One region of the Pseudoduganella sp. jia 12 genome, then DNA from elsewhere that is predicted to be linked to it. Evidence: riboswitches for the same ligand, from Rfam matches in the RefSeq annotation. Region 1 holds a riboswitch; each other region holds the start of a gene.
What was found. Region 1 has a riboswitch for cobalamin ahead of ACY65G_RS07865 (cobaltochelatase subunit CobN). Riboswitches for the same ligand answer to the same signal wherever they lie in the genome.
Positions count from the first base shown of each region.

Region 2: it holds a riboswitch for cobalamin, as region 1 does, so the genes downstream of both, ACY65G_RS30155 (TonB-dependent receptor domain-containing protein) here and ACY65G_RS07865 (cobaltochelatase subunit CobN) in region 1, are expected to answer to the same signal.
Region 3: it holds a riboswitch for cobalamin, as region 1 does, so the genes downstream of both, ACY65G_RS19870 (TonB-dependent receptor) here and ACY65G_RS07865 (cobaltochelatase subunit CobN) in region 1, are expected to answer to the same signal.

Region 1 covers NZ_JBUXKP010000003.1:391,289-398,917, reverse strand. The annotation lists gene ACY65G_RS07875 (ABC transporter permease) at 1-1,347, shown strand, start outside; gene ACY65G_RS07870 (DUF3526 domain-containing protein) at 1,344-2,708, shown strand; cobalamin riboswitch at 2,745-2,962, shown strand; gene ACY65G_RS07865 (cobaltochelatase subunit CobN) at 3,014-7,441, shown strand; gene ACY65G_RS07860 (MotA/TolQ/ExbB proton channel family protein) at 7,438-7,629, shown strand, end outside.
Region 2 covers NZ_JBUXKP010000024.1:4,703-12,331, forward strand. The annotation lists gene ACY65G_RS30135 (response regulator transcription factor) at 1-202, opposite strand, end outside; gene cobT (nicotinate-nucleotide--dimethylbenzimidazole phosphoribosyltransferase) at 244-1,275, shown strand; gene ACY65G_RS30145 (adenosylcobinamide-GDP ribazoletransferase) at 1,278-2,042, shown strand; gene ACY65G_RS30150 (histidine phosphatase family protein) at 2,033-2,590, shown strand; cobalamin riboswitch at 2,612-2,844, shown strand; gene ACY65G_RS30155 (TonB-dependent receptor domain-containing protein) at 2,916-4,769, shown strand; gene ACY65G_RS30160 (FecCD family ABC transporter permease) at 4,842-5,864, shown strand; gene ACY65G_RS30165 (ABC transporter ATP-binding protein) at 5,864-6,637, shown strand; gene cobO (cob(I)yrinic acid a,c-diamide adenosyltransferase) at 6,634-7,254, shown strand; gene ACY65G_RS30175 (cobyrinate a,c-diamide synthase) at 7,254-7,629, shown strand, end outside.
Region 3 covers NZ_JBUXKP010000009.1:25,909-33,537, reverse strand. The annotation lists gene ACY65G_RS19885 (TonB-dependent receptor family protein) at 1-1,411, opposite strand, end outside; gene ACY65G_RS19880 (PepSY-associated TM helix domain-containing protein) at 1,422-2,816, opposite strand; gene ACY65G_RS19875 (DUF2946 family protein) at 2,991-3,419, opposite strand; cobalamin riboswitch at 3,588-3,812, shown strand; gene ACY65G_RS19870 (TonB-dependent receptor) at 3,969-6,107, shown strand; gene ACY65G_RS19865 (PepSY domain-containing protein) at 6,113-7,600, shown strand.

The sequences.
Region 1 (7,629 bases):
ACGGTGCTGACGCTGGTGGCGGCGATGACCGCCCACGAGCACCAGCGCAATGCCGACGCCGAGCGCACCCGCTACCAGGCGCAGGCCAACCATGAATTCGAGGCGCAGCCGGACCGCCACCCGCACCGCATGGTGCATTACGGGCATTTCCTGTTCCGCCCCCTGAATCCGCTGGCCGCGTTCGACCCCGGCATCGATGGCTTCACGGGCAACACGCTGTTCCTGGAAGGGCACCGCCAGAACAGCGCCAATTTCGGCGACGTGCGGCAAACGTCGCTGCTGCTGCGCTTCGGCCAGCTGACGCCGGCGTTCGTGCTGCAGGTGCTGGCGCCGCTGCTGCTGGTGTTCTTCGGCCACGCCGCCGTGGCCCGCGAGCGCGAATCGGGCACGTTGCGCGTGCTGCTGGCGCAGGGCGTGCGCAGCCGCCAGGTGGTGCTGGGCAAGCTGCTGGCGCTGGCCGGTTTCGCCGGCCTGGCGCTGCTGCCGGCACTGGCCGCGCTGGCGTGGTTCGCCGCCGCCGGCCATGCGCCCTGGGCGCTGGCCGCCGTGCTGGCCGCCGGCTATGCCGCCTGGCTGCTGCTGTGGGTGCTGGGCGTGGTGCTCGTGTCGATGTGCGTGGCGCGCGGCCGCGATGCGCTGCTCGTGCTGCTCGCCGCGTGGGCCGTGATCGTCATCCTGCTGCCACGCTGGGTGCCGGACATGGCCAATACGGCGGTGGCGTTGCCGACCCGTTTCGAGGACGCGATCCACGTGCAGCGCGAATACCTGGCACTGGGCGACTCGCACGATCCGAACGATGCGAAGTTCGCCGCCTTCCGCGACAACCTGCTCAAGCAGTATGGCGTGGCGCGCATCGAAGACCTGCCGGTGAACTTCAAGGGCCTCGTGGGCATGGAGGGCGAGCGCAAGTCCAGCGACCTGTTCAACCGCTACGCGGCCACCGCGTTCGACCGGCAGGAGCGCCAGGGCGAAATCATCGATGCCTTCGGCTGGGCCAGCCCGGCGCTGGCGCTGCGCCGGCTGTCGATGGCGGCGGCCGGCACCGACCTGGCCAGCTACCGCAGTTTCCTGGAGCAGGGCGAGCGCTATCGCTATGCGCTGATCCAGGGGTTGAACCGCCTCCAGGCGGAGAAGCTCGCCTATGCCGACGACATCGACCGGAGCAAGGAAAACCGCGTGTCGCGCGAGCACTGGCAAGGTTTCCCGGCGTTCCGCTACGAACCGGCGTCGCTGGCCGATACGCTGCGCCGCGCTGCGCCGGCCGGTGCCACCCTGGCGCTGTGGCTGGCGGCATTGGGCGCGCTGGCCTGGCTGCTTGCCGGCCGGCTGGGGAGGGCGGTGCGATGAACTGGCTCCCATTCGAAATGCGCCTGATCGTGCGCTCGCGGCTGTCCGTCGCCGCCTTGCTGCTGCTGTTGCTGTTGTCCGCGCTGGCCGTCTGGTCCGGCATGCGCGAAGTGGCACGCCAGCGGCAGACCATCGACCGGCTGGCGCCGCTGCACGAACAGGACGTGGCCGCGCTGGCGGCCCGCTACCCGGCCAGCAAGGATGCCGGCAATCCGGCCTACTACACGTTCTACAACACGTGGGATGCGCCGTCGGACGCGGCGTTCCTGGCGCTCGGCCTGCGCGACGTGGCGCCCTACGTGCTGCGCATCCGCGCGCTCGGCCTGCAGGCGCAGCTCTACGAGGGCGAGACCTTCAATCCGGAGATCGCGCTGCCGGGCCGCTTCGACTTCGCGTTCGTGCTGATCTACCTGGCGCCGCTGCTGGCGATCGCGCTGCTGCACGACCTCGTGTCCGGCGAGCGGCAGGCGGGGCGGCTGCGGCTGCTGCTGGCCATGCCCGATGCGGCGCGGCTCTGGCGGCGCCGCGTGGCGCTGCGCTATGCCTTGCTGTTCGCCTGCCTGGCCATTCCCGTGTGCGCCGGCGCGGCGCTGTCCGGCACCGGCATCGCGGCACTCTGCATCGTGCTCGTCCTGAGCGCGGCCTATCTCGCCTTCTGGACGGGGTTGGCGATGCTGGTGGCGGCGCGCGGCTGGCGCTCGGTCACCAACGCCACCACGCTGATGGGGGCCTGGGCCCTGCTGACGCTGGTGCTGCCGGCGCTGGCCAATGTGGCCCTCGTGCGCGCGATCCCGGTGCACCAGGGCGTGGACCTGATGCTGGCACAGCGGCAGACCGTGCACGGGGCGTGGGAAGTGCCGCGCGATGAAACGATGCGCAAGTTCGTCGCCACCCACCCGGCATGGCAGGACAAGGCGCAGGTGCCGCCGGGCTTCCACTGGAAATGGTATTTCGCGTTCCACCAGGTGGGCGATGAAAGCGTGGCCGGCCAGGTGGCCGCCTACCGCGACGGCTTGCTGGCGCGCCAGGCATGGACCGGGCGGCTCGGCTGGCTGCTGCCGGGCGTGGGCGCGCAGGCCGTGCTGCACCGCCTCGCCGATACCGACCTGCCGGCGCAACTGGCCTACCAGGACGATATCGCGGCATTCCACCGCCGCATCCGCGAGTTTTATTATCCGTACCTGTTCAACGACCGGCCGTTCGGCACGGAAGATTTCGGCAAGCGGCCGGCATTCGTGCCGCGCGCGGCCGAACCGGCAGTGCCCTGGCGCGATGTGCTGGCCGTGTTCGTGCTGGCAGGCGGCGTGCTGGGCGCGGGGCTGGCGGGGCTGCGGCGCCTGCGCGTGGAGGGCGCCGGCTGAAGGAGCCGGTGACAGCGTGCCACCGTTGCATGTAGAATCCCGGCTCGAGTAAACGGTGCCCTCCCGCCTGCCGGCGCGAGGGTGAAACGGGAAGCCGGTGACGCGGGGGATCTCCATTCCCCGCCAGTCCGGCGCAGCCCCCGCTGCTGTAAGCCAGACGACCCGGTTCCACCGCCACTGTGCAGCGCACGGGAAGGCATGAACCGGCAAGGACGATGGCGAGCCAGAAGACCGGCCGTTTGCAATGATGTGCCGGGCCCGGGGTGTGGTCCGGCCTGTTGCGTTTTCACGGCCGTTGCCTACCTTTGAGCATTTTCCCCTCCCTGCGCGCAGTGGCTGCGCTGCTGTGCATCCTTGCCTGCGCCAGCGGCCATGCCGCCACGCTGTTCGCCATCGTCACGGAACGTGCCGCGCCGGTGGCGGTCGAGGCGGCGCACCGCCACCTGGCCCTGCACCCGAAGGACCGCATCGAATTGCGCACGCCGGCGCAATGGATGGCGCTGGACGAACGCGATGTGGCGCGGCTGGTCGGTGGGGCCGACACGATCCTGGCCGTCTCGCTGTTCGGCGACCCGGCCCAGCGGCTGAAGGCGGCGCTGGCGCGCCATGCCAAGCCACGCACGGCGGTGCTGGCGCTGAACGGCGATGCGGGCCTGAGCCTGATGAGCCGCGATGCGCGTGGCAGCATGCGCGATTTTCCGGCCGAAACGCTGCGCGACCTGTCCAGCGAGGCGCCGCCGGCGGCCGCCCTGCAGGCCGCGGCAGCGCATCCGGCGGCCCCGCACTGGCTGGCCGCGCGCCGCGTGTGGCAGGCCGGTGGTGTCGACAACACCGCGGCGCTGTTCGCGCACCGGCTGCATCCGGCCACGCCGCTGGCCGGCCCGCAGCCGGAGCCGACGCTGCGCGTGCGCGTGGGCAGGCGGGAACTCGTCGATGCCGCCGCGTGGGGCAATGGCGCCCGGCTGGGATTGAAGGCGCAGGCCGCCGTGGTGGTGCTGGACCTGTCGAACATGGATGCGGCCGTGCCGGCCGCCCTGTGCGCGCGTATCGAAGCCGCCGGCCAGCCATGCGTGCAAGTGCTCACACGGTGGGGCGGCGCTTCGCGCGAGGCGCTGGAACGGCTGCCGGAACTGGTGGCCCCGGCGCGGCCGGCGGCGCTCGTGGTGCTGCAGGATTTCGTCGTGGGCGCGGCGGAAGGGCGGGAGGCCGTTGCCGAGGCATTGAAACGCCTGGATGTTCCCGTGTTCAAGGGCATCCGGCTGTCCGACCGCACCGTGCTGCAATGGCGGCTGTCGCCGGACGGCCTGCCGCCCGATTCCGTGCAATACCGCGTGGCGCTGCCGGAACTGCAGGGCATCGGCCAGCCGATCGTGGTGGCGGCGCTGGGCGACGTGAAGCGCGACAGGGCGACCGGCATCGAGAACCGGCCGTCGGTCATGCTGGATGCGGAGGCGGCGCGGCTGGCGGCCCGTGTCACGCGCTGGCTGGCACTGCGCGACAAGCCCAACCGCGACAAGCGCGTGGCGCTGATCTACTACAACCACCCGCCGGGCCGCCAGAACATCGGCGCCGACAACCTGGACGTGCCGGCCACGCTGTTCGACATGCTCCGCGCGTTGAAGGACGCCGGCTACACCGTGGGCGAGCTGCCCGCATCGCCGGAAGCGCTGCTCGACCGGATCATGGCGCACGGCGTCAACCTGCCGGAAGACCGTGCCGCCTTGCGGGAACTGGCCGGCACCGTCAATACCGTGGGCGCGGCGGACTATGCCAGGTGGTTCGGTACGCTGTCGCCGCGTGTGCAGCGCGAGATGACGAGCGGCCTGCTGGGCCGCCTGCATGCCGACGTGCTGGAGGCGGAACAGGCCGGCGAATGGCTGCTGGGCCGCAAGCAGGTGGACGTGATCGTCAAGGAATTGCAGCACCTCGTCGAAGGAGCGGACCACCCGCAGCGCGACGCGGCGATACGCGACCTGGCGGCGCTGGGTGACGGCTACCGGGCCTGCCTGGACGTGCGCGCGCCGCGCCGCTGCGCCACCCTCGACCCGTTGAACCGCAAGGTCGCCGGCTACGGCATCGAAGGCCTGAAAGGGTGGGGGAACGCCCCGGGCAAGATCATGGTCGACGAGGGAAGGATGCTGGTGCCGGGCCTCGTATTCGGCAATGTGTTCATCGGTCCGCAGCCGCCGCGCGGCTGGGAAGTGGACGAGGAACTGCTGCACGCGAACACGAGCATCACGCCGCCGCACCAGTACCTGGGGTTCTACCACTGGGTACGCGACCGGTTCAGGGCGGACGCACTGGTGCACGTGGGGCGCCACTCCACCTATGAGTTCCTGCCCGGCAAAGCCGTCGGCCTGGCGGGCGACGATTACCCGAGCCTCATTGCCGGCGACCTGCCGGGCATCTATCCGTACATCGTCGACGGTGTCGGCGAAGGCACGCAGGCCAAGCGACGCGGGCTGGCCGTGATCGTCGACCACCTGACGCCGCCGCTGGCCAGCACGCCGCTGTACGACGACCTGCTGGCGCTGCGCCAGGTGGTGGAGAGCTACGAGGCGGCCAGCTCCGAATCGCTCAAGACGCAGGCGGCAGGGCTGATGCGCGAGCGGGTGGTGGCGCTGAACCTGAAGGCGGAGCTGGAAGCGTCGATGGCCGACGTGCTGGCAGTGCGCGGCATCGGCTACGACGCGGCCGACGACGACTTGCTGGCGCACGAGATCGGCCACTACCTGACGAAGCTGCAGGAGAAGTTCATGCCGCATGGGCTGCACATCTTCGGCCGGCCGTGGAAGCAGGAATCGATCGACCTGATGCTGGCGTCGATGAGGAAGGGCGGTGTCGACGGCCCTGACGTAGCCGCCAGGCTGACCGACTCGCCGCGGCTGGAGATGAAGGCCTTGCTGGCCGGGCTCGACGGGCGCTACATCGAACCCGGCAAGGGCAACGACCCGCTGCGCTCGCCCGAGGCGCTGCCGACGGGACGCAACTTCCATGCGGTCGATGGCGACATCCTGCCCACGAAGCTGGGTTACCAGCTCGGCGCGGACCTGGCCGCCAAGGCGATCGCACGCTCGCCCGATGCACCGGGCAGCGAAGGCATCATCCTGTGGGCGTCCGATGCGGTGCGCGACGAAGGCGTGATGGTGGCATTCGCGCTGGCGATGATGGGCGCGGAACCCGAGTGGAATGCGCGCGGTATCGTCACCGGCGTGCGGCTCAGGCCCGGGGCGCCGCGGCGCGATGCGCTGGTGACGACGTCCGGCCTGTTCCGCGACCTGTACCCGAACCTGATCCGGCTCATCGACCGCGCCGGCCGGCTGGCGCTCGCCGCGTCGGCCAACACGCTGATCGCGCAGGATCCACCGCTGCGCGAGGCGCTCGAAGCCACTCTCGCACCCCTGAACGGCGCGGCGTGGGGGGACGAGCCGGTAGCCGGCAACCGCGTCGCGGGCGAATGGCTGACCCGCCACCGTGCGCTGGTGCGCGCGGGGCAGCCGGTGGCGGAAGCCGGGCGGGGCGCTGCGCAGCGCGTGTTCGGCGATGCGCCGGGCGCCTACGGCACGGGCGTGAACCGCCTGACCGAGCGCTCCGGCGCTTGGCGCGAGCGCGACGAGATCGGTGCCGCCTACCGCAACCGCATGGGCCATGCCTATGGCCTCGATGGCAGCGGCGAGGCGCAGCACGCGGCATTCGACGCGGCGCTGGACGGCATCGCCCGCACCTACCACGGCCGCGCCAGCAACCTGTACGGCCTGCTCGACAACAACGATGCGTTCGACTACCTGGGCGGCCTGTCGCTGGCCGTCGAGGGCCGTACCGGCCGCGTGCCGGATGCGCTGATCCTGCAGCACGCGCAGCCCGGGCGTGCCGAAGTCGAACCGCTGGCCGCCGCGCTGCTGGGCGAGCTGCGCGGCCGCTTCCTGAATCCCGCATGGCTGAAGCCCCTGATGGATCACGGCTACGCTGGCGCGCGCACGATGGGCCAGGAATTCCTCGAGAACCTGTGGGGCTGGCAGGTGACGCGGCCGGACCTCGTCAAGGACTGGGCGTGGGAGGAAGTCAAATCCGTCTACTTCGACGACAAGCACGGGCTGGACCTGCCGCAGTTCCTCGGCCAGCGCCACAATGCGCACGTGAAGGCGCACATGCTGGCGATCTTCATGGTCGCCGCCGAGAAAGGCTTCTGGAAAACCGATCCCGCCACGATCAGGCAGATGGGCGGCGAGCTCGCGCGGCTCGTGTCCGCCAATGGCTTGCCCGGCAGCGGCCACGCGGCGCCGGACCACCCGATGTGGACCTGGCTTGCACCCCGGCTCGACGCCGCCGATGCGCAGGCGCTCGGCGCCACGCTGGCGAAGGCGCGCGGCGACCTGTTGCCTGCCGCCACCGCCGCCAATGGTCCCCGTGTCCCGGTGCCTGAAAGGAGTGATGCCGTGCACGGCATCACCGCTTCGTCGGCGAGGAGTAGTACTCCTCGAAACCCCGACTCCGCCACGGAGACACGGGCTCAGCAGCAAGAGCAGGCGCAGGTAAAGGCTGCCGGCGAAGATGCGGCGGGTGCGGAGCCGGCGCCGCGTGCTTATGAATTGCATCAAGAAGCTGCCGTGGAGCAAGCTCCCGGCATCACCATCGTCAGGTTGCTGGCCATGCTGGCCACCGTCGTCGCGCTGTTCGCGGCGGGCCTGTGGCGCGGCGGCGCCGTACCTCAACCTTCAAGGAGCTCACCATGATCGAACCCCATTCCTTCGGCTGGCTGCACGACGCGGTCAGCTGGCTGCTCGTGCCGTCGCTGGCGGCGCTGCTGCTGGCCTGCGCCATTGCCGTGATCGAGGCGGGCATCGCGGCCGGCGAACGTTTCCACGGTTTGCGCAAGATGCGCGCAGCCGGCAATGTCGCGCACGTGCAGGCGATCGCCCGG
Region 2 (7,629 bases), on a different contig from region 1:
CGCGCAGCTTCTGGCACAGTTCAAGACCGTTCAGGCCGGGCAGCATCACATCCAGCACCACCGCGTCGTATTCGTGCTGGGCGGCCAGCGCCAGCCCGCCGTAGCCATTGGCCGCCGAATCGAGCACATGCCCTTTTGGCTCAAGAAAGCCATACAGGTTGGCAACGATGTCCGGGTTGTCTTCAATGATGAGGATGCGCATCGCCCCATTATAATTCGCGCTTTCCCATCGGACCGCCTCCCATGAACCTGCCCCACATCGCTTCCACGGCCGATGCCGAGCTGGCAGCACGCCTCGCGCACGCCATCGACAACAAGACCAAGCCGCCGGGCAGCCTGGGCATGCTGGAAATACTGGCGCGCCAGGTCGGCCTCGTCCAGCGTACCACGGCGCCGGCGATCGACGCGCCGGCCATCCTGGTCTTCGCGGGCGACCATGGCGTGGTGGCCGAAGGCATTTCCGCCTTCCCGCAGGACGTGACATGGCAGATGGTCGAGAACTTCCTGGCCGGCGGCGCCGCCATCAATGTGTTCGCGGAGCAGACCGGCTGCATGCTGCAAATCGTCGATGCCGGCGTGGCGCACGACTTCGGCCCCCGCGCCGGCCTCGTGGACCGCAAGATAGCCCACGGCACCCGCAATTTCGCGGTGGAGCCGGCGATGACGGCCGAACAGTGCACCCAGGCGCTCGCGCATGGCGCGGCACTTGTCGACGAGCTGCCGGGCAACGTGATCGGCTTCGGCGAAATGGGCATCGGCAATACCACGGCCGCGGCCGCGCTGATGCACAAGCTGACCGGCATCCCGGCCGCAGCGTGCGTGGGCGCCGGTACCGGCCTGACGCCGGAAGGCGTGCTGCACAAGGCGCGCGTCATCGAAGCGGCCACCGCACGCCATGCGGGCGTGACGGCACCGCTGGAAGTGCTGGCCACTTTCGGTGGTTTTGAAATCGCCATGATGGCCGGTGCCATGCTGCGCGCGGCCGAACGCCGCATGGTGCTGCTGATCGACGGCTTCATCGTCACCAGCGCCCTGCTCGTGGCCGCGCGGCTGCAGCCGGCCATCATCGATTACTGCGTGTTCGCCCACTGCTCCAACGAGAACGGCCACCGGCAAATGCTCGAAGCGCTGGGCGGCAAGCCGCTGCTGCAGCTCGACCTGCGCCTGGGCGAAGGCACCGGCAGCGCGCTGGCCCTGCCGCTGCTGCACGCCGCCGTCAATTTCCTGAACCGCATGGCCACGTTCGCCTCGGCCCAGGTCAGCGAGAAGAGCTAAACATGCTGCAGGTGCGGCTGTTCTTCATCGCGCTGCAGTTTTTCACGCGCCTGCCCATCCCGCGCTGGGTGGGCTTCGAGCCGCACTGGCTGCACCACGCCTCGCGTTACTTCCCACTGGTCGGCCTCGTCGTCGGCGTCATCGTGGCGGCCATCTACTGGGCCGCCGCGCAGGTGCTGCCGCCGGCGATCGCCGTGCTGCTCTCCACCGCGGCCGGCATCTATCTCACCGGCGCCTTCCATGAAGACGGCTTCGCCGATACGTGCGACGGCATGGGTGGCGGCCTGACGCGCGAACGGGCGCTGGAAATCATGAAGGATTCGCGGATCGGCGCCTACGGCGCGATCGGCATCATCCTGCTGCTGGCCATCAAATGCGCCGCGCTGGCACATCTGCCACCGCTCGCGACGGTCGCTGCTTTATGTGTCGCGCATCCGCTGTCCCGGCTGATGGCGGCAAGCCTGATCTGGCGCATGGACTATGCCCGCACCGAGGGCAAGGCCAAGCCGATGGCGCAACAGATGACCGGCACGGAGTTCACCATTGCCACGCTGAGCTGCGTGCCGGCCGTGGTGGCGGCAAATGCCCTGGGCTGGCTCGACTGGCGCGGCATCGCCCTCGGCATCGTGGCGATGGTGTTCGTCACGCTGTGGTTTGCCCGCAAGCTGCGCCAACGGCTTGGCGGCTACACGGGCGACTGCCTCGGTGCGGTCCAGCAGATGGCCGAAGCGGCGTTTTACCTGTGCGTGCTGGCGCGATGGAGCTGATCCTCGTGCGCCATCCGCGCCCGGTCGTGGCCGACGGCATCTGCTACGGCCGCAGCGACCTGCCGGCCGATCCGGACGAGCTGGCGCGCGTGCATGCGGCCCTCCGTGCCGGCGGCCTGCCGGGAGATGCACCCGTCTTTTCCAGCCCCCTGCATCGCTGTGCCGATCTTGCCCGGCTGCTGTCGGCCAGCGTGATCTTCGACGCCAACCTGGCCGAGATGGATTTCGGCAGTTGGGAAGGGCGCAGCTGGAACGATGTCCCGCGCGCCGATGTCGACGCCTGGGCGGCCGACCTGCTCCACTACCGGCCCGGCGGTGGCGAGACCGTGTTCGAGGTGGCCCTGCGCGTTGCGGCCGCGCTCGATGCGATACGGCGGCACGGCGCCGAGCGCGCCATCGTCATCTGCCATGCCGGCACCATGCGCCTGCTTGCCGCGCTGGCCGACGGCACGCCGGCCGGGCAGGCCGCGCTTGCCGCCGCCTCGAAGGCGCATCGCATCGGCTACGGCGAAACCCTCCGCCTGGAGCTTCACCGAATCTTTTCGTGATACGGGCCTTTGCGCGATACCTTATAATTGCGCGGTTTTGGTGCCCGCGTTCGAGTCCTCGAGCGCAGTTAAACGGGAAATACGAAGCCCGATCCGCTGATCGGCCAACGTATGCTGCCCCCGCAACGGTAAGCAGGCAGCCGCGCGCGAACTTCGCAGCGGCAGCCGTCCGCGACAACCACTGTGCAAACGCATGGGAAGGTCGGACGGTGATGCCCGCCAGCCCGGATACCGGCCAAACCAGGTGGAGCCACGCACGGCGTGCGACTCTGTTCAATCCGGCCTGCGGGGACGTTGGCCGGTTGCTACTTTACAAAGATTTGCCATGACCTCTTCCGTAGCATCCCAGGCGGCGCTCGCGTCGCTGGCGCTCGCCATTGCCGCGCCGGCCGCCCACGCCCAGGCCACCGCCATCGATTCGATCATCGTCACCGCCACCCGCACCCCGCAGCTGGCCAGCGAAGTGATCAGCGATACCGTCACGATCACGGCCGAGCAGATCGCCAACTCCGGCGCAGGCTCCATCACCGAACTGCTGCAGCGCCAGCGCGGCCTCGAAGTCACCCGCAACGGCGGCCCCGGCGCCGCATCGAACGTATTCATCCGCGGCGCCAACGGCAACCAGAGCGTGGTGCTGGTGGACGGCATCCGCATCGCCTCCGCCTCGACCGGCTCGGCCAGCTGGAACGGCATTCCGCTGTCGGCCATCGACCGTATCGAGATCGTGTACGGCCCGCTGTCCACGCTGTACGGTGCCGACGCGATCGGCGGCGTGATCCAGCTGTTCACGAAAAAGGGCGAAGGCGCACCTTCCATTTCCGCTTCGGTTGGCGGCGGCAGCGACAAGACGTTCGCGGCCGATGCCGCGGTATCCGGCGGCACGAACCAGTTGAGCTACGCGTTCTCCGTCTCGAAGGAACGTTCGGACGGCTTCTCCGCCACGCGCCGGCCCAGTTCCAGCTTCGATCCGGACGACGACGGCTACGACCGCAAGAGCGCAGCCGGCCAGGTGGCCTACAAGCTGGCTCCCGGCCATGAGCTGGGCGCCATGTTCCTGTACACCGATACCGAATCGGACTACGACAGCGCGAACTTCGATGCCTACAGCACGCAGAAGGTGAGCAATGTGGGCATCTATGCCCGCAACCAGCTCTTGCCCTTCTGGACGATGCTGGTGCAGGCGTCGCAGTCGCGCGACAAGTCCGGTTCGTTCTATGACGTGGGCCCGTTCGGCTCCAGCCAGATCGACACCACGACCAGCACGTTCACGCTGCAGAACGATTTCCGCATCGGCAGCGACAACCTGCAAGTGCTGTACGAACACCGCAAGGAAGAACTCGACGGCTCGACGGCCGCCCTGAACCGCGCGCGCCACACCAACGCGTTCGCCGCCAACTACAGCCTGAAGCGCGGCGCGCACCTGGCCAACGTGGGCGTGCGTCACGATAACAACTCGGAATACGGCTCGAAGACCACCGGCTCGATCGGCTACGGCTACCGCTTCACCAGCGCGCTGCGCGCCGAAGCCAGCTTCGCCACCAGCTTCCGTGCACCGTCGTTCAACGAACTGTATTACCCGGGCTACGGAAACAAGGACAACAAGCCGGAGGAAGGCCGCAATGCCGAAGCGGGCCTGCGCTACGACGACGGCAGCACGAAGCTGGCCGCCGTCTACTACCACAACAAGCTGGACAACCTGCTGCTGAACACCAGCCCGTGCCCCTTCCCCGATACGACGGAACAGAAGTACCAGTATGGTTGCGCCTACAACATCAACAAGGCGCTGCTGGAAGGCGTGTCGCTGTCGGCCGAGCGCCAGATGGGCAACCTGCTGCTGATCGCGAATGCCGACTTCCAGGACCCGAAGGACGAGACCACCGGCAAGCGCCTGCAGCGCCGCGCCAAGCGTCACGCCAACTTCGTGGCCGAGTACGACATGGGCGCGGTGCGCGGCGGCGTGGAGTTCCAGCTGTCTTCCGGCCGCTACGACGACGCGGCCAACCGCAACCGTCTGCCGGGCTACGGCACGGTGAACCTGTATGGCACGTACCGCTTCAACCAGGACTGGTCGGCGCTGGTACGCTGGAACAACGTGGGCGACAAGGATTACGAGCTGGCCCGCTATTACCAGACCGGCGGCTCGAACGTGTTCGCCGCGCTGCGCTACGGCTTCAAGTAATTCCCGTATCAAACCAGTAGTGCTAAGCTGCCGGGCGCGTCGATGCGCCCGGCGCTTCATCCACAGGCAGACATGCATCCACTTTCCGCCCACCTGCGTTACCGCACCGGCGTGGTCACCGCCGCCCTGCTGCTGGCGTCGATCGCCAGCCTGCTGTTCGCGGGCGTCACGGGCTCCGTTGCCATACCGTTCGCCGACCTGCCCGGCGCGCTGCAAGAATTACTCAATGGCCGCGCCGAGACGCTGGCCGCCACCCTGCTCGACCTGCGCGCCAGCCGCGCGCTGACCGCTTTCGTGACCGGTGCCACGCTGTCGCTGGCCGGCGTCATGATGCAGACTCTATTGAGGAATCCGCTCGCCGACCCCTATGTGCTCGGCATCTCGGCCGGTTCCGCCGTCGGCGCCCTGCTGGCGCTGATGCTGATGTGCGCCGCATGGATGGTCGACATGACCGCCTTCATTGGCGCGATCGCCATCTCCATGCTGCTGTATGTGCTCGCACGCCGCGACATGCGCGGCGGCAGCGCCGCCGAGGGCGGCACCGCGCTGCTGCTGTTGACCGGCACGATCCTGTCCGCCGGTTGCGCGGCGCTGATCATGCTGATGCTGTCGATCGCCCCCGAAAGCCGGCTGCGCAGCATGGTGTTCTGGATGATCGGCGACCTGTCCGGCGCGCCGCTGCGCTGGCTGCCCTGGATCGTGCTGGCCGGCGGCCTGGCGTTCGCGCTGCGCACGGCCCGCTCGATGAACGTGCTGGCCCTGCATGCCGAAGCGGCCAGCACGCTGGGCATCCGCGTGGGCGCATTGCGCAAGGGCCTGTTCTTCTGTTCCGGCCTGCTGACGGCCAGCGCGGTCACCACCGCCGGCAGCATCGGCTTTGTCGGCCTGATCGTGCCGCATGCGTGCCGCTTCGCGTTCGGGCCGGACCACCGCGTGCTGATCCCGGCCGCCACGCTGGCCGGCGGCGCCTACCTCGTGCTGGCCGATACGCTGGCACGCACCGTCATCGCGCCGCAGCAGCTGCCGGTGGGCGTGGTGACCGCGCTGATCGGCACGCCCGTCTTCCTGTATCAACTCCATCGGCTGCGCAAATGATGATCGCCACCGACAACCTCAGTTTGACCATCGGCTCGCGCGTGCTGGCCGAAAAACTCGACTGGCAAGTCGCCGACGGCGAATGCTGGAGCGTGATCGGCCGCAATGGCACCGGAAAAAGTACCCTGATGCGCACCCTCGCCGGCTTGCGCGAGCCCGATGGCGGCCGCGTGCTGCTGCGCGGCCGCGCACTCCGGGACTGGCCGCTCGAAGCGCTGGCCCGCGAGCGCGCCTTCCTCGCACAATCACGCAGCGACGCGTTTGCCTACTCGGTACTGGAAACGGTGCTGTCCGCCCGTCACCCTTACCACGGCAAGCGTTACTGGGAAGACAGCGACGACCACACGATCGCAATGCGCATGCTCGCCGCGATGGAGGTCGAGGACCTGGCAGCGCGCGACGTGCGCACGCTGTCCGGCGGCGAGCGCCAGCGCGTGGCCATCGCCGCCCTTCTGGCGCAGGACACGCCGCTGCTGCTGCTCGACGAGCCGGCCAACGCGCTGGACCTGGCGCACCAGGTAAGCGTGATGGGTTTGCTGGCGAAACTGTGCCGAGAACAGCGCAAGACCATCGTCATGATCGGCCACGACCTGAACCTGGCGCACGGCATTTCCACGCACGCCCTGCTGCTGATGGGCGACGGCCGCTGGCTGGCCGGCCCGCGCGACGACGTGATGCGGGCCGACATCCTTTCCGACTATCTGCACCACCCGATCGAAACGGTGCGCCACGGCGCCCGCACGATCTTCATTCCTACAGAGGCCACCGCATGACCACTCCCGACGACACCGCGGCATTGAACGAGCGCCACCGCGCGCGGATGGAACGCAAAAAGGCGATCATCGACGCGAAGATCGCTGCCGCCGACAAGCAGATCGGCATCATCATCGTCAACACCGGCAACGGCAAGGGCAAGAGCTCGAGCGGCTTCGGCATGGCGGTGCGCGCGCTGGGCCATGGCATGAAGGTGGGCATCGTGCAGTTCATCAAGGGTGCGATGGCCACGGGCGAGGAACGTTTCCTGCGCCGCTTCCCCGACGAAGTGAGCTTCCACGCGATGGGCGAAGGCTACACGTGGGAAACGCAGGACCGCGAACGCGACATCGCCAAGGCCCACGAAGCGTGGGAGCAGGCCAAGCTGTTCCTGGCCGACCCGGCCATCGGCATGGTGGTGCTCGATGAACTGAACATCGCGCTGAAATACCGCTACCTGGACGTGGACACGGTGATCGCCGACCTGCTGGAGCGCCCGCCCATGCAGCACGTCGTCATCACGGGCCGCGGCGCGCCGCCCGAGCTGATCGAGATCGCCGATACCGTCACTGAAATGAACGTGGTGAAGCACGCATTCAAGGCCGGCATCGGCGCGCAGGCGGGCACGGAGTGGTGATGGGTGCCCGCGCAGTATTGATCGCCGCCGTGGCTTCCGGCCAGGGCAAGACCACCGTCACGGCGGCACTGGCGCGCAAGCTGGTGCGCGCCGGCCGCCGCGTGCGGGTGTTCAAATGCGGGCCGGATTTCATCGACCCCATGGTGCTCGGCCGCGCCAGCGGCGCGCCGGTGGAATCGCTGGACCTGTGGATGGTGGGCCGCGAACGCTGCCAGCGGCTCCTGGCGCAGGCGGCGCAGGAAGCCGACGATATCCTGATCGAAGGCGTGATGGGCCTGTATGACGGCACGCCATCGGCCGCCGACTTGGCGCGCGAGTTCGGCGTGCCCGTGCTGGCCGTGATCGACTCCGGCGCCATGGCGCAAACGGCCGGCG
Region 3 (7,629 bases), on a different contig from region 1:
ACGTGGTCGGCGCTTCGTACAGCCGGCTGGCGTTGGCGAACGCTTCGATGCCCGGTGCCACCTGGCGGATCAGGCCGACCCTTGGATTGAGGCTCCGGTAATCGGCCTTCGGATTGCGCACGCTGCCGGTCGCCACGGCCGTATTGCGGATGTCGCGATCGGCCAGCACGCCCTGCGCGCCAACCACGGCCGTCCAGTGCGGCGCGAAGTTCCAGCGGTCGAGCACGAACAGCTCGGTGCTGTCGGCGCTGTTGTCGACGCGGGTCGCCAGGGCGGTGCGGCGGCCGCCGTCGTTGCCGTAGTTGCCACCCTTGACCGTGGTGCGGCCCTGCATGACGCCGGCCACGAGGTCGTGCTCTCCCATCTTGTGCTGGTAGCGCAGCGACACGCCCGCGTTACGCTGCTTCGTGTCGATCAGCAGGCTGAAGAACGGGTTCTGGACGATCGGGTGGTACAGCGCCTGCTCCTCGTACGACACGCCGAAGACCAGGCTGCTGCTGTCGTCGATCTTCCATGTCGTCCTGCTGGCGATACGGGCCGCCTCGACATTCCATTGGTAATGCCCGGCGACGGCCGCCGGATCCGCGCCATCCGGATCGGCAAGCCACTGGGCGCGCGTGAGGGCGCCCGGCAGCTCCTCGTCATTGCTCGTGTAGCTGACATAGAGGCGCGTGTCGACGCTGTCGTTCACCCGCCAGCCGGCGTTCGCGTGCACGCTGTCGCGTTCCTGGCGGTTGTGGGCGCGATAGCCGTCGCGGCGCCTGGCCTCGATGCCGACCATGCCGTCGAATGCCCCCTGCACGACACCCGCGCTGACGCGCGCCTGGCGCTGGCCATGGCTGCCCGCATTGACGAACAGTTCCAGCGGCGCGGAATCCCGCGCGGTCGGCGTGATGTACCCGATCGCGCCGCCCAGCGTGCTGGCGCCATAGGCCAGCGCGTTGGCGCCCCGCGCGACCACGATGTGGCGGGCGCCCAGCGGATCGACGAAGCGATTGTGGTTGTTGCCGTCGGCCGCCGTTACCGGCAAGCCGTCCTGCAGCAGCTTGACGCCGCTGCCGTCGTAGTCGACCGCATCGAGATTGGAACCGCGGATCGAGATGAAGGTGCTGTCGGAGCCGGAGGCGCTGGCCGACCACACGCCGGGCACGAAACGCAGCATGTCGGCATTGTTCGTGACGGCGCGCTGGTACAGGGTGTCGGTGTCGACGAGCGTCACGCCGCCCGGCGTGCGGGCCTGTTCCGCGGCGAGCGCACGGGCGGCGTCACTGGCCACCTTGCTGACCAGTTCGCCCGTGATCGTCACCGTCGGCAACGGCTGTGGCGTGTCCTCGGCCAGTGCGGTCGCCGGTGCCGCCAGGCCGGCGGCCATCACGATCAGGGGGTACGCGGTGAAATTCGGTTGTTTCATGGTGCTCATCTCAGTATGTTGTTGTTTGTTGTGGACTACCCCGAAGGGACTGGAGCAGCCAGTCGAGCAGCAGCACCGCCACCATGGAAGCGCCCAGCAGCGGGAAGATGCAGCCCAGGACGGCGGCGATGGCCAGCACGCCTTTGGCCAGGCGATCGGATTCGCGGCGCGGCGGCGCTGCCAGCCGGCCCTTTGGCCTGCGCAGCCACCAGGCGGCGATGCCGCTGACGCACATGGCCACCAGCGCCAGGCAGCCGGCCAGCATCACGGCCAGGTTGACGGCGCCATACTGCTGGCCCTGGTGAACGGCGACGCCCCACTCGGTGATGCGCCCCACGGGGCGGATCTGGGCCGCGCCGATGTCCATCAGCACCGCGCCCGAGTACTGGTCCACGTGGACCACGCGCCGCTCTTCGATCTTGCCCGGCATGCGGATCGCGCTGTACACGCCGTGCGCGTCGCGCGGCAGCGCGAGGCGATAGCCATCGCGCACGCCGATGCGGGCCAGGGTCTGCACCACGCTGTCCGGGCCGCGCGCATGGGCGGACACGGGCGCATGGCCCATCGCCGACGAAGCTGGCGTGCCGTGGTGTGCGGCGTGCGGATCGGATGCCGGCACGGGCTGCGCCTGCTGGCTCCATGGCAGTTCGCCCAGCGCCGCGGCGGGCAGTGTCGAGCGCGGAATGCCGGCCCACACGCCGCTGGGCACGCCCAGGTCGCGCGCGCTCAGCCACGCATTGACATTCGTGCCCCAGACGATCGACCAGGGCATGCCCGTGAGCGCGAGGAACAGCACGACCACACCGGCGAAGATGCCCGTCACGGCATGCAGGTCGCGCCACCATGTGCGGCCCTTCGCCGCCCGCCGGATCGATACGACGCCGCCGCTGCGCCCGCGCGGCCACCACAGATACGTGCCGGTGGCCACGAGCACGATGATCCAGCCGGCCACGATTTCGATCAGCACGTTGCCGGCATCGCCCAGCACCGACAGCGAATGGATGCGTTTCACCAGGGTCATCACGCGGTCGGCCTCGTTCACACTGCCGGTGACGTCGCCCGTGACCGGATCGACGAAGACCTGCAGCGTGCCGGCGCCGGGGCGCTGCACGTCGACCTGCGCGGTGTGCAGGGCGTCGGCCGGCAACGTGAGCGCCGTGGCCCGGCCCGGGAACGCGCCCAGGGCCTGGCCGATCAGCCGGCTGGCCGGCAGCGGCTCGCCTGGCGCGGCGCCTTCCGCGCGCAGCATCTCCCTGGCATAGACGATGTCGTCGATCTGCGCATGGAACAGGTAGGCGCCGCCCGTGAGCGCCAGCGACAGGATGAAGGGCACGCAGAAGATGCCCGCGAAAAAATGCCAGCGCCAGATGCGCCGGTACAGGGTGGAACCGGTGGCGGTGTCCATCGGATCACCACTGGAACGCGCGCGGCGCGACGGCGAGCCGGTCGTACCCGGCAGAGTGAATGGTCAAGATGTTTCCTCGTCAATTGGCAAGCGTCAGCCACCCGATGTCCGGGCGGCGGAAGGTCGAATCGCAGGTATGGCAGCGGACGGCGCGCGCAGTGCGGCCAGGGCTGGTCAGGCGAGGAGGGGAGGGCCGCGGGGCTTGCCGGCCGCCCAGGTGAACAGCGGTGCCGGCGAATGGTAGAACAGGGGAGGAAGCAGGGCCGTGCCAGCTTCGGGCGCGATGGCCAGGCCGGCACCGGGGAGCACCGGCAAGTCGGCTGCCAGGCGGCACCACGGGCAGTCGTCCATGTGGCCGGCCTGCTTGCCGGGCGCCTTGTCGTCTTCGCCGGCCATGGTCGTGGAAAATTCGATGGCCAAAGCGGCGGCATCGTAGCGCATGCCGCTCGGCGCGCAGATCCCGGCCAGCATGGTGTTCACGAGGCGGCTCCCGGCGCTGTCGGCGGCCAGCGCATGCGACGCGGCAGGCAGCAATGCGGCGGCCAGCATGGCGGCGACCGCCAGCCATGTGACCAAGCTCTTCCATTGCCGGATGTTTGACATGTGGCGATTCTATCAGCATCGGTTCCCGGCCCGCCGTCACGTTTCGTTATAGACGCCATACGCATGGTGCATGCGCCGGTGCGAGCGGCGGGCAGCGGCCGGTCCGCGGATGGCGCCTGCCGGCCGCGCCAGCCGGCCAGTGACAAACGCCGGCACTCCCCTGTAGAATCCGCCGCTTGCGTAAACGGTGTCCCGCCATCGACCGATGGCGGGGTGAAACGGGAAGCCGGTGAAGCGCGGGATAGCCATCCCCGCCATTCCGGCGCAGCCCCCGCTGCTGTAAGCCTGACGAACCGGTCCAACGCCACTGCATCTGGGAATACCAGCGCGGGAAGGCAGGGACCGGGGAGGACGACGGCAAGCCAGAAGACCGGCCGTTTGCAAAATGGCGCAAGACCCGGGGTGTGGTCTTGCCCGATGGCGTTCCTGTTTTTCAATTGGCTGGCCATTGCCTGGCGTACGCCGCGTGCAGCGCATCGTGCTGCACGCGGCCGCGCGCGTGCGTGCAGCCGGCATGGACAGGCGCCGGCCACCACACGAAGGACAACGATGCATCGCAACACATCAAAGACCCACAGGCAACGGGCCGCCTGGGCCGCCGGTTCCCTCGCGCTCGCCCTCGGTGCCGACAGCGCGGCGCAGGAGCAAATGCTTGCCACCGTGGAGATTTCCGAAGCGCGTCTGGAGCAGGGCGGTACCCTGTCGCTGGACGAGCGCAACGGCACGGGCTCCCGGCTCGGATTGACCGCGCGCGAAACACCGGCCAGCGTGAGCTCGCTGGGCAGTGCCGACATTGCGGAACGCAGCCTCTCGCGTGCCCAGGACGCCGCCGTGCGCATGCCGGGCATCGGCGAGTCGCCCGCGCCGGGCAATGGCGGCACCAGCCTGTCCGCGCGCGGCTTCGGCGGCCACAACTCGGTGGCGCAGCTGGTGGACGGCACGCGCCTCGTGGTGGCTGCCGGCACGGTCACTTATCCGTTCTCCACCTGGCCGCTCGCATCGGTGGAAGTGCTGCGCGGGGCGGCATCGGTGCTGTATGGCGACGGCGCGATCGGCGCGGCCGTCAACTACGTGACGAAGAAGCCGCGCTTCGATCGCACCCGCGGCGAGGCATTCCTCGGCGTAGGCTCATTCGACACGTTCGCTGGCGGCATCGGCATCAGCGGCCCGGCCAGCGACAGCGTCGCCTATTCGGTGTACATGGATGCGGAAAAGAGCAACGGCTACCGGCGCGACAACGGCTACGAACGACAGAACGTTTCCGCCGCGCTGGCCTGGCGCATCGACGGCGGCCTGACCGCGACCGTTTCGCTCGATGCCGGCCACAACGACGACGCGCGCTACTTCGGCACGCCGCTGCGCAACGGGCAGGTGGACCCGAGCCTGCGCCGCACCAGCTTCAACGTCGCCGACGCGCTAGTACGCTACGACGACCGCGTTGGCCGCCTGCGCCTGGAATACCAGGCCGCGCCGGGCCTCCGGCTGCGCAACGAAAGCTATTACATGACGAGCAAGCGCCACTGGCGCAATGCGGAGAGCTATACCCTCGATGCCACCGGCACGCGCGTCAACCGCGGCGACTACCTGGAGATCCTGCACGACCAGGATCAGCTGGGCAACCGCTTCGACGCGACCATCGACGGCCGTATCGCCGGCCGGGCCAACCGGCTGGTGGCCGGCTTCGAGTGGTACCGCACGCGCCTCGTCCACAGCAACAATTCCCCCTACGGCGGCGCCAGCGTCGTCGACCCGTATGACGTCGAACCGGGATCGTTCACCAGTCCCGTTGCGACCGTTCCCGGCCGCCGCGCGGCAATGCATACCCGCGCGTTCTTCGCCGAGAACGTGCTGGACATCGCGGAACACTGGAAACTGGTGGCCGGCGTCCGCCGCGACGCCATGGACTTCGACAACGAAGACCTGCGCACCCGGGTCGCGCTGGGCAAGGATTATTCCCCTGTCACGGGGCGGATCGGTGCCGTGTGGATGCCGACCGCGCAATTGTCGCTGTACGGCCAGTTCGGCACGGCCACCGATCCGCTGAGCGGGGCGCTGTCGCTGCCGAACGGCTCGGTGAGCTTCGACCTGACGCGCGGGCGCCAGCTGGAATTCGGCGCCAAGGGCGGCGTGCCGGCCGTGAACGGCGAATGGACCATCGCCGCCTACCGGATCGAGAAGCGCAACCTGCTGTCGCGCGATCCGGACAATCCGGGCGTGGCCCAGCAGATCGGCCAGCAATCCTCGACCGGCCTCGAAGTGGCGTTTGCCGCCGAACCGCTGCGTGGCTGGACCATCGACGCCAACGCCGCCGTGCTGCGCGCCCGCTACGACGACTTCAACGAGATCGTCGGCGGCCGGCCGGTGTCCCGCGACGGCAACACGCCGGCCGGCGTGCCGGAACGCATCGCCAGCCTGTGGACGCGCTACCGCTTCCTGCCGCAATGGGATGCCGGCCTGGGCGCACGCTACGTGGGAATGCGCCAGTCGAACGCGGCGAACACCGCGAACCTGCCGGCCTACACGGTGCTGGATGCCGCGCTGGCCTGGCGCCAGTCCCGGGCGCTGTCGCTGACACTGGCCGTGAAGAACCTGGCCGACCGCGACCACGCCTTGTCCGGCAGCGGCGGCGTGCGCTGGCTGCTGGGCGCTCCCCGTACCGTGCAGCTGACGGCGCGCACCAGCTTCTGACGGACATGAAGAAGGCGCTGATCTTCCTGCACAAATGGCTCGGCGTCGGCCTGGCACTGCTGTTCCTGATGTGGTTCGCCACCGGCATCGTGATGTACTACGTGCCGTATCCCGCGTTATCGGCAGGCGAACGGCTGGCCGGCCTGCCGCCGCTGCGGATCGAAGGCGACTGTTGCCTCACGGCGCAGGATGCGGCGGCGCGTGCCGGCGTGGCGTTGTCGGAGGCGCGGCTCGGCATGCATGGCGGGGTTCCCGTCTGGCGCATGCTGCGCGGCGACAAACGGTGGATCACCGTCGATGCGGCCAGCGGCGCGCAGTTGATACCGTTGACGGACGCCGGGGCGGCGGCCGTCGCGGAACGTTTCAGCGGCCGCCGCGCCCTGCGCGTGGAACGGCTGGAGCGCGATCAGTGGACCGTCGCCCAGGGTTTCGACGCGCATCGCCCGCTGGTGCGCGTTGCGATGGATGGCGCCGACGGGCTCGAGCTCTACGTTTCGCCGGGTGCTGCCGAAGCGGTGCTGGATACCCGCCGTGCCGAGCGGGCGTGGAACTGGGTGGGCGCGGTACCGCACTGGCTGTATTTCACGCAACTGCGGCGCTGGCCGGCGCTGTGGCACAACGTGGTGGTGTGGCTGTCGCTGCCCGGCGTGGTGCTGGCCGCGAGCGGCGTGGCGCTGGGCATCTGGCAGTTGTACCTGAACCGCAGTCGCTGGATCCCCTACCGCAAGCCCTGGATGCGCTGGCACCATATCCTGGGCCTGGCAGCCAGCGTGATCAGCATGACATGGATGCTCTCCGGCCTGCTCTCGATGAATCCGTTCGGCGTGTTCTCGCCGCGCGGCGCCATGCCGCAGGAGCGCACCGCCTGGACCGGGGATGAGGCGATGGTAGTGGTGAATCCGGCGCTGGCCCTGGCGCGGTCGGCGATGCCGGCGGCGCGCGAGATCGACCTGGTGCGGCTGCAGGGCCGGGCGTGGTACCGCGTGCGCGGCCCGGCCGGGCCGGCGGACCAGGTGCTGGTGGCGGCTGATCGCGCCGATGACATCGTGCTGCGCTCGCTGCCGGACGAATCGGTGATCGCCGCCCTGCGTGCGATGCGTCCGGACGAGGCCAGGCCGCCCGTGCTGGAGCGGCTGTCACGTTACGACGAGCTCTATTACGTGCGCGAGGCGGCTGGACCGGCCGGCACATCCGGACGGCCGCTGCCCGTATGGCGGGCGCGCTGGGCCGATGGCGTGACGCTGTATGCCGATCCCGCGTCGGCCCGTTTGCTGCTCCGTGCCGATGCCACCACGCCGTGGCAGCGCGTGCTGTACAACGGCCTGCACAGCCTCGACTTCGCGCCATTGATGGCGCGGCCGCTGCTGCGCGGCGCGCTGGTCGTGGGATTGTGCTTGCTGGGACTGGCGCTGTGCCTCACCGCCTGCGTGCTGGCGTGGCGCGTGCTCGTGCCAGCGCCGCCGGCATCGGCGGCACCGCGCGGCCGCCGCTGATGCCGCAGGCGCCGGCCGGGCGGCAGCTG